Regions from separate parts of the Citrobacter freundii complex sp. 2025EL-00176 genome, predicted to be linked through region 2. Evidence: predicted binding sites of a transcription regulator. Region 2 holds the regulator's gene; each other region holds the start of a gene.

Region 1 (4,417 bases), on a different contig from region 2:
ATCGCGGCGGATGTTACTCCGCCGCACCGCCGTTATTGCGCAAAAATCGGCAGCAGCAGATACAGCTTAATCACCAGCGCGTTGACGATATCGATAAAGAACGCCCCCACCATCGGCACCACCAGGAACGCCATATGGGATGGCCCAAAGCGTTCGGTAATTGCCTGCATGTTAGCAATCGCCGTCGGCGTCGCGCCGAGGCCAAAACCGCAGTGGCCGGCTGCCAGTACGGCGGCATCGTAGTTTTTGCCCATCATGCGCCAGGTCACAAATACCGCGTACAACGCCATGAAAATCGTCTGCACAACCAGTATCGCCAGCATCGGCAGCGCCAGAGATGCCAGTTCCCACAGTTTCAGGCTCATCAGCGCCATCGCCAGGAACAGCGACAAGCTCACGTTGCCCAGCACTGAAACCGCCCGTTCGAACACCCGATAAAAGCCCATGAGTGCCAGGCCATTACTGAGGATCACACCAACAAACAGCACGCAGACGAAGGTCGGCAGTTCGAGCACCGTTCCGACCAGCATTTGCGCAACGATTTTACCCACCGTCAGACAGATAGCGATCAGCGCGATAGTTTCAATCAGCACCAGCGAGGTGATTATGCGTCCAACGTCCGGCTTTTCAAACGCGGTCGGTACAGCCTGATCGTCCGGCATACCATCAGGCGTAGTGGAGTGTTTAACCAGATAGCGCGCCACCGGGCCGCCAATCAGTCCCCCCAACACCAGACCAAAGGTTGCGCAAGCCATTGCTACTTCCGTCGCATTGGCAAAACCGTAGCGCTCAATAAACAACTTGCTCCACGCAGCCCCGGTTCCGTGTCCACCAGAGAGCGTTATCGAACCGGCAATCAGGCCCATTATCGGATCCAGGCCCAGCAGGCTCGCCATACCGATGCCGATGGCGTTCTGCATCAACAGCAGACCCACAACGACAATCAGAAAAATACCCACCACGCGGCCACCGGCGCGCAGGCTGGCGATATTGGCATTCAGGCCGATGGTAGCGAAGAACGCCAGCATCAGCGGATCGCGCAGGGTCATATCGAAGTTTACTTCCCAGCCCATGCTTTTTTTCAGCACCAGCAACGCAATCGCCACCAGCAATCCACCGGCTACAGGTTCGGGAATGGTGTATTTTTTCAGGAAGGAGACAGACTGGACGAGCTTACGTCCCAGCAGCAACACAAGGGTTGCCGCAACCAGAGTAGATAACGTATCGAGATAAAACATTTACAGCTCCATTAGTGCGTTTAGCACAATCACGCACGATGCATTCCAGACCGATTTTTAGCTCTTATTGAGTTTTCGGGGTGGATTTTAAGCAGAAAATGATGAAAAGTTATATAAAAAAGTTTGTTTATCCGTTTTAAATATTAAGAATAACTGCTGGCAAACGTTTGCTTTTCCTCCCTGGTCAGATAAAATCACCGCTTTTCCACCATGGGATTGCCTCTGATGTCCGTTAACGCCGTAGAGTCAACAAATGCGCAACCGGTTGCGCAGACTCACAACAGTGAACTGATTTACCGTCTTGAAGATCGCCCCCCGTTAGCCCAGACCCTGTTTGCCGCCTGTCAGCATCTGCTGGCCATGTTCGTTGCGGTGATCACCCCGGCGCTGTTAATTTGCCAGGCGCTCGGTTTACCGGCTCAGGATACTCAACACATTATCAGTATGTCGCTGTTCGCTTCCGGCGTAGCTTCTATCATTCAGATCAAAGCCTGGGGGCCGGTCGGCTCCGGCCTGTTATCTATTCAGGGCACCAGCTTTAATTTTGTTGCGCCGCTGATTATGGGTGGCACGGCGCTAAAAACCGGTGGCGCAGATGTCCCAACCATGATGGCGGCCCTGTTCGGTACGCTGATGTTGGCGAGCTGCACTGAAATGGTTATCTCGCGTGTACTGCATCTGGCGCGGCGTATTATTACCCCTTTGGTCTCAGGCGTAGTGGTGATGATTATTGGCCTGTCGCTGATTCAAGTGGGCCTGACGTCGATTGGCGGCGGCTATGCCGCAATGAGCGATAACACCTTTGGCGCACCGAAGAATTTACTGCTGGCCGGCGTTGTGCTGGCACTGATCATCCTGCTTAACCGCCAACGCAACCCGTACCTGCGCGTTGCGTCCCTGGTGATTGCGATGGCGGCAGGCTACCTGCTGGCCTGGTTTATGGACATGCTGCCGCAAAATACCGCGCCGGTAAGCCAGGAGCTGATCATGGTGCCAACGCCGCTGTACTATGGCCTCGGCATCGACTGGAGTTTACTGCTGCCGCTGATGCTGGTCTTTATGATTACGTCGCTGGAAACCATTGGTGATATTACGGCGACCTCCGATGTTTCCGAACAGCCGGTTTCTGGTCCGCTGTATATGAAACGCCTGAAAGGCGGCGTGCTGGCGAACGGTCTGAACTCGTTTGTTTCCGCCGTGTTTAATACCTTCCCGAACTCTTGTTTTGGTCAGAATAATGGGGTCATTCAGTTAACGGGCGTTGCCAGCCGCTACGTCGGTTTTGTGGTGGCGCTGATGCTGATCGCGCTGGGCCTGTTCCCGGCAGTCAGCGGTTTTGTACAGCATATTCCTGAACCGGTACTGGGCGGCGCCACTCTGGTAATGTTCGGAACTATCGCCGCATCCGGCGTGCGTATTGTGTCTCGCGAGCCGCTGAACCGCCGCGCTATTTTGATTATTGCGCTCTCGCTGGCCGTTGGCCTGGGCGTCTCTCAGCAGCCGCTAATCCTGCAATTTGCCCCGGATTGGGTGAAAAATCTGCTCTCCTCAGGCATTGCCGCAGGCGGTATCACCGCTATCGTTCTGAATCTGGTGTTCCCCCCAGAGAAGCAATAAGCAAAATGCGGCGTTGGTTCTGAATCAACGCCGCTGTAACGCTCTTTCACCATTCCTGCCTTGAGCATTGCCTCTAAATCGTGCATAACTTGACTATGTGCACTTCGCGGGATGGAAGACCATGAAATTTATTGGAAAGCTGCTTCTTTACGTGCTGATCGCCTGTGCAGTGGCGATTCTCGGCCTTTATTTTCTACTGCAAACCCGTTGGGGCGCAGAGCACGTCAGCGCCTGGGTTTCAGAGAACAGCAGCTATCATCTGGCCTTTGATGCTATCGATCACCGGTTTTCTTCCCCTTCCCATATTCTGCTGGAAAACGTCACCTTTGGTCGCGATGGTCAGCCCGCAACGCTGGTCGCTAAAACGGTCGATATTGGGCTGAGCAGTCGCCAAATCACCGACCCATTGCACGTAGACACTATCCTCTTGCAAAACGGCACGCTGAATCTTTCCCAGCAAACCGCACCGCTGCCGTTCCAGGCCGATCGCCTGCAGTTACAGGATATGGCGCTCAACAGCCCCGGCAGCGAGTGGAACCTGAGCGCCCAGCGCGTGAACGGCGGCGTGATTCCCTGGAGCCCTGAGGCAGGTAAAATTCTCGGTAGCAAAGCACAAATTCAGCTCAGCGCCAGCTCATTGATGCTGAACGATGTCCCAACCACCAACGTATTGATTGAAGGCAGCATTGACCATGGCCGGGTGATGCTAAGTAATATTGGTGCAGACGTAGCGCGGGGCGCATTAACCGGCGTGGCGCAGCGCAATACCGACGGTAGCTGGGTGGTAGAGAATCTGCGCCTGAACGATATCCGGCTGCAAAGTGATAAATCGCTGACCGACTTTTTTGCGCCGCTAACCACTATTCCATCCTTGCAAATTGGTCGTCTGGAAGTGACGGATGCCCGTCTGCAAGGTCCTGACTGGGCGGTCACGGACCTTGATCTGAGCTTGCGCAACATGACTTTTAGCAAAGATGACTGGCAAACGCAGGAAGGGAAGCTGTCGATGAACGCCAGCGAGTTTATCTACGGCTCACTGCATTTCTTCGATCCGATTCTGAACGCCGAGTTCTCGCCGCAGGGCATTGCGCTGCGCCAGTTCACCACCCGCTGGGAAGGGGGAATGCTCAGAACATCCGGAAACTGGATCCGTAACAACAAAGCGCTGGTTCTCGACGATGCCGCGATTGCCGGTCTGGAATATACGCTACCGGAAAACTGGAAACAGCTATGGATGAACCCTCTGCCAGCCTGGCTAAACAGCCTGACGCTGAAGAAATTCAGCGCCAGCCGTAATCTGGTGATCGACATCGACCCGGCCTTCCCGTGGCAACTCACCGCCCTGGACGGTTACGGCGCTAACCTCGGACTGGTACAGAATAATCAGTGGGGGATCTGGAGCGGTAACGCTACGCTCAACGCTGCTGCTGCCACCTTTAACCGCACCGACGTGCGTCGTCCTTCGCTGGCGCTAACGGCGAACAACAGTACTATCAATATCAGCGAACTAAGCGCCTATACAGAAAAAGGGCTGCTGGAAGCCACCGCCAGCATTTCGCAAC
Region 2 (4,417 bases):
GAGCCCCCACCATCACGCCAACGGCATACGCGCTGATCAGCATCCCGGCGGCAGGAATCGAGACATCCACCCCTTTGGCAATCACGGGCAATAATCCCATTGGCGAAAATTCGGTGGTGCCAATGCCAAACGCACCGATCGCCAGTGCCAGTAAGGGATAATTGATTTTCATATATCGACTCCGTAACGTCGAGCCGTGGCGCGACATAAAATAAGAGTCAAAAGCATGACATTGATCGCAAAATTAATAAAGTTAACAAAATTGCAAAAGACTTTTGCTTATTCGCAAACAATAGAGGGGAAACAGATGCGGAAAGGATGAGGGAGAGCTAACTCCCTCGGGGAAATCAATGCAGCGCTGCGGTGAGGCCACCCGCGACGATCAAACCCAGAACAATAATGGTAGTCACTAACGAAAATTTCAGATCGGTGCTCATCAAGTTTTCTCCTTTTTATTCCCACACAAAAAGTGATATTGCGCATTTTTACACACTTGAAAGCAAAAATCTCTCACGATTTATATTGATAACTGCTTTTAACTCTTCCCCTTTTCGTTAAGATCAGACAAAATTCCACGCTTACTTGATTAGCGTACCGGCCATTGACCCCTTCCTGACGTTCCGTGTCGTTTTCCCGGCGTGCCGCAACCCCTACGTTGCGTTAAGGGTGTGTGAAGGCAAACGTTTACCTGGAGTATTCTCAGGAGCTTAGGATATGGTCTGGAGTGAGATGTAATGGCAACAATTAAAGATGTAGCGAAGCGAGCAAACGTTTCCACTACAACCGTATCACACGTAATTAACAAGACGCGCTTTGTCGCGGAAGAAACGCGTAATGCGGTTTGGGCTGCGATCAAAGAGCTGCACTATTCTCCAAGCGCAGTTGCGCGCAGCCTGAAGGTGAATCACACCAAGTCTATCGGCTTGCTGGCGACCAGCAGTGAAGCGGCCTATTTCGCCGAAATTATCGAAGCCGTTGAGAAAAACTGTTTCCAGAAAGGCTATACCCTGATTCTGGGCAACGCATGGAACAGCCTTGAAAAACAGCAGGCCTATCTGTCAATGATGGCGCAAAAGCGTGTTGATGGTCTGTTGGTGATGTGTTCTGAGTATCCGGAATCACTGCTTTCGATGCTCGAAGAGTATCGCCATATTCCGATGGTTGTGATGGATTGGGGCGAAGCTAAAGCTGATTTTACCGATACGGTCATTGATAACGCTTTCGAGGGCGGTTACATGGCGGGTCGGTATCTGATAGAACGCGGCCATCGCGAGATTGGCGCGATCCCGGGCCCGATGGAACGGAATACCGGGGCCGGTCGTCTGGCTGGCTTTATGAAAGCGATGGAAGAAGCGCTGATTAAGGTTCCCGACAACTGGATTGTACAGGGCGATTTTGAACCTGAGTCCGGTTATCGCGCCATGCAGCAAATTCTTTCACAGTCGCATCGTCCGACCGCCGTGTTCTGCGGTGGCGATATCATGGCGATGGGCGCGCTGTGCGCTGCTGACGAGATGGGACTGCGCGTACCGCAGGATGTCTCGCTCATCGGTTATGATAACGTGCGCAACGCCCGCTTCTTCACGCCAGCGCTGACGACCATTCACCAACCTAAGGATTCACTGGGTGAAACGGCCTTCAACATGCTGTTAGACCGCATCGTGAATAAACGCGAAGAGTCGCAGTCGATCGAGGTTCATCCGCGTCTGGTAGAGCGCCGCTCCGTTGCTGACGGTCCATTCCGCGATTATCGTCGTTAAGCCTGCTGTGCGGGGGCCTCATCTGGCTCCCGCAACCATTCTTTATTCAGCGTTTCGCTATCCCCTAAATAATCCAGCAACCAGCTCAGTGCGGGCGAGGTGTCGTTCTGCTGCCATGTCAGACAACACGCGGCATCAGGAAAGGGATTCTCCAACTGCAACGAGACCCATTTACCGCTATCAATCCACGGTTTGGCAAAATGTGTTGGTACCATGCCCACACACAATCCCGCAGACAAGCAGGTCGCTGAAGATTCCCAGTCAGGAACCACAACGCGCTTTTGGTTATCCAGTAACCAGGTAATACGTTTCGGCAATGTACGCGAGGTATCTTCGCGCACCAGCGACGGCCAGTTGCGCAACGTATCATCGCTTAGCGGCCCCGACATTGACGCCAGCGGATGATGGCTGGCCACCACGCAGCTCCAGCTCAGCATGCCCATGTCGCGGAAGGTATAGCGCCCCCCTACCGGAATGGCCTGCGTGGCGCCAATAGCCAGCTCTACGCGCCCATCTGAAAGCGCGTCCCAGACGCCATTAAACACTTCCTGAAAAACCAGCAGTTCGACATCATCAAAGTGACGATAGAAATCCACAATCATCTGCCGGGTACGTTCGGGGCGAACAATGTTATCTACCGCGATCGCCAGTTGTCCTCGCCAGCCGTTGGCGATTTGTTGACATTGCTGACGAGTGATCTGCATTTTTTTGATAACAGAGCGCCCTTCCTTTAAAAACCACGCGCCAGCAGGCGTTAATTCCACATCGCGATGACGTCGCTCAAAAAGCGGTACAGCCAGCCACTCCTCCAGTTGGCGCACGGTGTAGCTTACCGCCGAAGGTACGCGGTGTAGCTCCTGTGCGGCTGAACTAAAACTGCCGTTACGCGCAACCGCATCAACCACTTCAAGTGAATATTCCGACCACATATTCTGCCTACAAAAAATTTGAAATCAGTAAGCAAATATTAGCGTTTCACAGCGAGAATTACACTCACTACACTCAGCGGCATTGTTCTACTGCTAAAAAAAGAGAAATGATGATGCAACCTGGGAAAGGTTTTTTAGTCTGGTTGGCGGGTCTTAGCGTGCTCGGTTTTCTGGCGACGGATATGTATCTGCCCGCCTTTGCCGCGATTCAGTCCGATCTGCAAACACCTGCCTCTGCCGTCAGCGCCAGCCTAAGTTTGTTTTTAGCGGGTTTCGCCGTCGCGCAACTTCTGTGGGGACCGCTCTCAGATCACTATGGCCGTAAACCGATTTTACTGTTGGGTTTATCTATTTTTGCACTGGGCAGTCTGGGTATGCTGTGGGTTGAAAACGCCACTGGCTTGTTGGTGCTGCGCTTTATTCAGGCCGTTGGCGTCTGTGCCGCGTCGGTTATCTGGCAGGCGCTGGTCACCGACTACTACCCCTCACAAAAAGTAAACCGCATCTTTGCCACCATTATGCCGCTGGTCGGGTTATCCCCGGCTCTCGCACCGTTATTAGGCAGCTGGATTCTGGTCCATTTCTCCTGGCAGGCCATTTTCGCGACCCTGTTTGCTATTACCCTGATTCTGATGCTTCCGGCCCTGCGTTTAAAACCGACGGTTAAAGCACGCGACGACAGCCAGGATAAACTGACTTTCGCCACACTGCTGCGTTCGAAAGCTTACCGTGGAAACGTACTTATTTATGCCGCCTGTTCCGCAAGCTTTTTCGCATGGCTGACAGGGTCACCGTTCATCCTTAGCGAAATGGGCTACAGCCCGGCTGTGATTGGCCTGAGCTATGTTCCACAAACTATCGCCTTCTTAATTGGTGGTTACGGCTGCCGTGCGGCGCTACAAAAATGGCAAGGCCGTCAACTGCTGCCATGGTTACTGATTCTTTATGCCATTAGCGTTGTAGCCACCTGGGCTACCGGCTTTATTCACCATGTTGCCCTGGCTGAAATTCTGATCCCATTCTGCGTAATGGCGATCGCGAACGGCGCAATCTACCCTATCGTTGTCGCTCAGGCGTTACGTCCTTTCCCACAAGCCACAGGACGCGCTGCTGCATTGCAAAATACGCTGCAACTGGGTTTATGCTTCCTGGCAAGCCTTGTGGTGTCGTGGCTGATCGCGACTCCGCTGCTCACCACCACCAGCGTGATGCTGACCACGGTGCTGCTGGCCGCCATGGGTTACAAAATGCAATCGCAGACCGATAACGCTCCACAAACAGATGATCGGGGGCAAATTGCCCACGGTGAGTCTCACTAATAATTGTCGCGGGCAATTAGTTAGCCCGCTAACAATTTTCTGTTGAATCGTCAAAAAATCAGGCTTATACTGATTTCCAGTTGTTACAAAAACGATAATTTTTAGGTATTAACGGGGACAAGAACGTTTCCGTTTTTCCACGGATGGCCTTTTCGGTAAGGGTTTCTCCCTTCCTCTGTTCTACGTCGGATTATAGATTCGCGGATTAATTCCGTGAGATTTCTCACAAAGCCCAAAAAAGCGTCTACGCTGTTTTAAGGTTCTGATCACCGACCAGTGATGGAGAAGCTATGAGTTCATCGTGTATAGAAGACGTCAGCGTACCGGATGATGACTGGTACCGCATCACCAATGAATTATTGAGCCGTGCAGGTATTACCATTAATGGTTCGGCAGCGGCGGATATTCG
Region 3 (4,417 bases), on a different contig from region 2:
GGAGCCACCACCGTGAATATCGAAATGGTTGCCCAACTGTTTGCAGTTCATCGCCGAACACTCGATGTGCCAGCCCGGACGACCAGCGCCCCATGGAGACGGCCAGCTCGGTTCACCCTCTTTGGACATTTTCCATAATACGAAGTCCATCGGGTTGCGCTTCACGTCAACCACGTCAACGCGAGCGCCTGCCTGCAGCTGATCCAGATCCTGGCGTGACAGCTGACCGTAGTTCGGGTCAGTCGGGACGTCGAACATAACGTCGCCGTTATCGGCAACATAAGCGTGACCTTTGGCGATCAGCTGTTCGGTGATCTCAATAATCTCGGCGATATGGTGCGTAGCGCGAGGTTCCAGGTCCGGGCGCAGAATATTCAGCGCATCGAAATCGCTATGCATTTCCGCAATCATACGATCGACCAGCGCGACAAAGCTCTCGCCGTTTTCATTTGCGCGCTTGATGATTTTGTCGTCAATATCGGTAATGTTGCGCACATACTTCAGCTTATAGCCGAGGAAGCGCAGATAACGCGCAACGACGTCGAAAGAAACGAAAGTACGTCCGTGGCCAATATGACAGAGATCGTAAACGGTAATACCACACACGTACATGCCGACTTCCCCGGCATGAATAGGTTTGAATTCCTCTTTTTGGCGCGTCAGTGTATTAAAGATTTTTAACATCGAAGATTCCGTGTAGACGTGTGTGGATAGTAAAGTCTGTATAATACCCATAATTTAGACCGGAAGCAGCACACTTTGCGAGGTGATCGCAGCTTGCGGTTATGCTATAACACACCCCTAACTCTGACCCTTGACAGGGTCGAAGCACCAATCTATCGGAACAGGATGCAAAAATGGTTACTTTCCACACTAATCACGGCGATATCGTAATCAAAACGTTTGATGATAAAGCGCCTGAAACAGTTAAAAACTTCCTGGACTACTGCCGCGAAGGTTTTTATAACAACACCATTTTCCACCGTGTTATTAACGGTTTCATGATCCAGGGCGGTGGTTTCGAGCCAGGCATGAAGCAAAAAGCCACGAAAGAAGCGATCAAAAACGAAGCGAACAACGGTCTGAAAAACACCCGTGGTACGCTGGCAATGGCGCGTACTCAGGCTCCGCACTCCGCAACCGCACAGTTCTTCATCAACGTTGCTGACAATGACTTCCTGAACTTCTCTGGCGAAAGCATGCAGGGTTGGGGTTACTGCGTGTTTGCTGAAGTTGTTGAAGGCATGGACGTGGTTGATAAAATCAAAGGCGTTTCCACTGGTCGCAGCGGTATGCATCAGGATGTGCCTAAAGAAGACGTCATCATCGAAAACGTGACCGTCAGCGAGTAAGCGTGGCGACACTGTTTATTGCAGATCTTCACCTCTGCACAGAAGAACCGGCGATCACCGCCGGTTTTCTGCGTTTTTTGGCCGGTGATGCGCGACAGGCCGATGCGCTGTACATTCTCGGCGATCTGTTCGAAGCCTGGATTGGCGACGACGACCCTAATCCGCTGCATCATCAAATGGCCGCAGCGATAAAATCACTGGCTGATTCCGGCGTTCCCTGCTTTTTTATTCACGGCAACCGTGATTTTCTGATCGGCAAACGTTTTGCCCGTGAGAGCGGCATGACCTTACTGCCTGAAGAAAAAGTGCTCGACCTGTATGGTCGCAAGGTGCTGATCATGCATGGCGACACGTTATGCACCGATGACGCTGGCTATCAGGCGTTTCGCGCCAAAGTGCATCAACCCTGGCTACAGAAACTATTCCTCGCTCTGCCATTGTTCATTCGCCAACGTATTGCCGCGAAAATGCGCGCCAACAGCAAAGCAGCAAACAGCAGTAAGTCGCTGGAGATCATGGATGTGAATCAGCAGGCCGTTATTAGCGAGCTGGAAAAGCATCAGGTCCAGTGGTTAATTCACGGTCATACGCACCGTCCGGCAGTCCACGAACTTACGGCCAATGACCAACCCGCTTTCCGCGTGGTATTAGGCGCATGGCACAGTGAAGGTTCGATGATCAAAGTCACACCAGACGACGTTGAACTGATCGCATTTCCGTTTTAATTCTGCAGATACCCAGTTCCTCTTTACACAAAACTATTCGAGTTGCATCGAGGCGGCAAATCTGTGAATCCCCTGGAGCTTACAAAAGTAAGTGACTGGGGTGAGCTGATGCAGCCAACAAAGAGGCAGCTTGAAGAGTGAAGTGTAAAGCGCGCAATCGTTTTCCTTGACGATGAATTATGCTATTCTCTGTGCCCTCAAAAGTCGAGTGTAGTGCACCACAGGAGTTTTCAGACGCATGTCTTCCCGCAATAATCCGGCGCGTGTCGCCATCGTGATGGGGTCCAAAAGCGACTGGGCTACCATGCAGTTCGCCGCCGAAATCTTCGAAATGCTGGACGTTCCACACCATGTTGAGGTCGTCTCCGCCCACCGAACCCCAGACAAACTGTTCAGTTTCGCCGAAGGCGCTGAAGAGAACGGTTATCAGGTGATTATTGCCGGTGCCGGTGGTGCTGCACATTTGCCTGGTATGATTGCGGCGAAAACGCTGGTGCCTGTTTTAGGCGTTCCGGTACAAAGCGCAGCGTTGAGCGGCGTAGACAGTCTCTACTCCATCGTACAGATGCCTCGCGGTATTCCGGTGGGCACGCTGGCGATCGGCAAAGCGGGCGCGGCCAATGCGGCCCTGCTGGCCGCGCAAATTCTGGCAACACACGACAAAGAATTGCATCAGCGTCTGGCTGAGTGGCGTAAAGCGCAAACCGACGAGGTGCTGGACAACCCGGACCCGCGAGGTGTCGCATGAAGCAGGTCTGCGTACTCGGCAATGGTCAGCTAGGGCGCATGTTGCGTCAGGCCGGTGAGCCGCTGGGTATTGCGGTCTGGCCCGTTGGGCTGGATGCCGAACCCGCTGCCGTTCCTTTTCAGCAAAGCGTGATCACCGCAGAGATTGAGCGCTGGCCGGAAACGGCGCTCACCCGCGAACTGGCGCGTCATCCGGCGTTTGTTAACCGCGACGTCTTCCCGATTATTGCTGACCGTCTGACGCAAAAACAGCTTTTTGACAAACTCAACCTGGCGACTGCGCCATGGCAACTGCTGGCGGATAAAAGCGAATGGTCCGCGGTGTTCGATAAACTCGGCGAGTTGGCGATTGTGAAGCGTCGCGTCGGCGGCTACGACGGTCGTGGACAGTGGCGTTTACGCGCAAATGAAACCGCACAACTGCCAGACGACTGCTACGGCGAGTGCATTGTCGAGCGAGGCATCAACTTCTCCGGTGAAGTCTCGCTGGTTGGCGCGCGTGCACACGACGGCAGCACCGTCTTCTATCCGCTGACCCATAACCTGCATCAGGACGGCATTCTGCGTACCAGCGTGGTATTTCCGCAGGCTAACGCCAAACAACAGGCGCAGGCCGAAGCGATGCTCTCTGCCATCATGCAGGAACTGGGCTATGTCGGTGTGATGGCGATGGAGTGTTTCATCACCCCGGAAGGTTTGCTGATTAATGAACTGGCTCCGCGGGTACACAACAGCGGGCACTGGACGCAAAACGGCGCCAGCATCAGCCAGTTTGAACTGCACCTGCGCGCCATTACCGGCCTGCCGCTGCCGACGCCGGTGGTGAACAATCCTTCGGTGATGGTAAATCTGATCGGCAGCGACCTGAACTACGACTGGCTGAAGCTGCCGCTGGTGCATCTGCACTGGTATGACAAAGAGGTACGCGACGGGCGTAAGGTGGGGCACCTGAACCTGAGCGACAGCGATACCGCACGCCTTAGCGCCACGCTGGAAGCGCTCATTCCCCTGCTGCCGCCGGAATATGCCAGCGGCATCATCTGGGCACAGTCAAAACTGAAATAAACCGATACGGGAGGTGTGCCTGCGCACGCCTCCCATTACTTTTACAGACTAATGCAGGTTCCGGCTTTCCCCGCCAACGTGTCTTCAATGCGAGACAGCGCACCAATCCACGCGGGTTTTCCACGTCGCTTCACGTATCCGCTTACGGCGGTCACCTTTGGCCCCATCGAACCATCGGCTTTAGCAAACGGTGCCAGTTCATCAGGAGAGGCTTGGCGAATCGCACGTTGCTCTGGTGTGCCCCAGTTCTCATAGACCGCATCAGCATCCGTGAGGATAACCAGACCGTCGGCATCGATCTGTTCAGCCAGCAATGCAGCCGCCAGATCCTTATCAATGACCGCTTCAGACCCTAACCCCTCCCCAGTAACAGGCACGCCGCCGCCACCGCTACAAATCACCACATGCCCTTCTTTAAGCAAGAGCTTAATGGCGTCACTTTCTACGATCTGGCGAGGCTCAGGCGAGGCGACAACACGACGCAGGTATTTCCCGTCACGTTTCATATGCCAGCCGTAGGTGGCTTCC

The links. Region 2 encodes PurR, which represses purine synthesis genes. Its sites were predicted from a motif close to CANGCAAACGTTTGCNTG; they were not measured.
Region 1: a site for PurR is predicted at 1,395-1,412, ahead of gltS (sodium/glutamate symporter). Genes of this name have one in related genera too.
Region 3: a site for PurR is predicted at 2,228-2,245, ahead of purE (5-(carboxyamino)imidazole ribonucleotide mutase). Genes of this name have one in related genera too.

What each region holds. Positions count from the first base shown of each region.
Region 1 covers NZ_JBRYHT010000005.1:135,121-139,537, reverse strand. Annotated here, with positions in the region: gene gltS (sodium/glutamate symporter) at 33-1,238, opposite strand; gene xanP (xanthine/proton symporter XanP) at 1,464-2,855, shown strand; gene ACVXHP_RS12655 (AsmA family protein) at 2,977-4,417, shown strand, end outside.
Region 2 covers NZ_JBRYHT010000001.1:768,929-773,345, reverse strand. Annotated here, with positions in the region: gene ACVXHP_RS03805 (MFS transporter) at 1-172, opposite strand, end outside; gene cydH (cytochrome bd-I accessory subunit CydH) at 348-437, opposite strand; gene purR (HTH-type transcriptional repressor PurR) at 735-1,760, shown strand; gene punR (DNA-binding transcriptional activator PunR) at 1,757-2,689, opposite strand; gene punC (purine nucleoside transporter PunC) at 2,803-4,008, shown strand; gene cfa (cyclopropane fatty acyl phospholipid synthase) at 4,299-4,417, shown strand, end outside.
Region 3 covers NZ_JBRYHT010000010.1:47,556-51,972, reverse strand. Annotated here, with positions in the region: gene cysS (cysteine--tRNA ligase) at 1-684, opposite strand, end outside; gene ppiB (peptidylprolyl isomerase B) at 858-1,352, shown strand; gene lpxH (UDP-2,3-diacylglucosamine diphosphatase) at 1,355-2,077, shown strand; gene purE (5-(carboxyamino)imidazole ribonucleotide mutase) at 2,316-2,825, shown strand; gene purK (5-(carboxyamino)imidazole ribonucleotide synthase) at 2,822-3,889, shown strand; gene ACVXHP_RS17890 (carbamate kinase) at 3,931-4,417, opposite strand, start outside.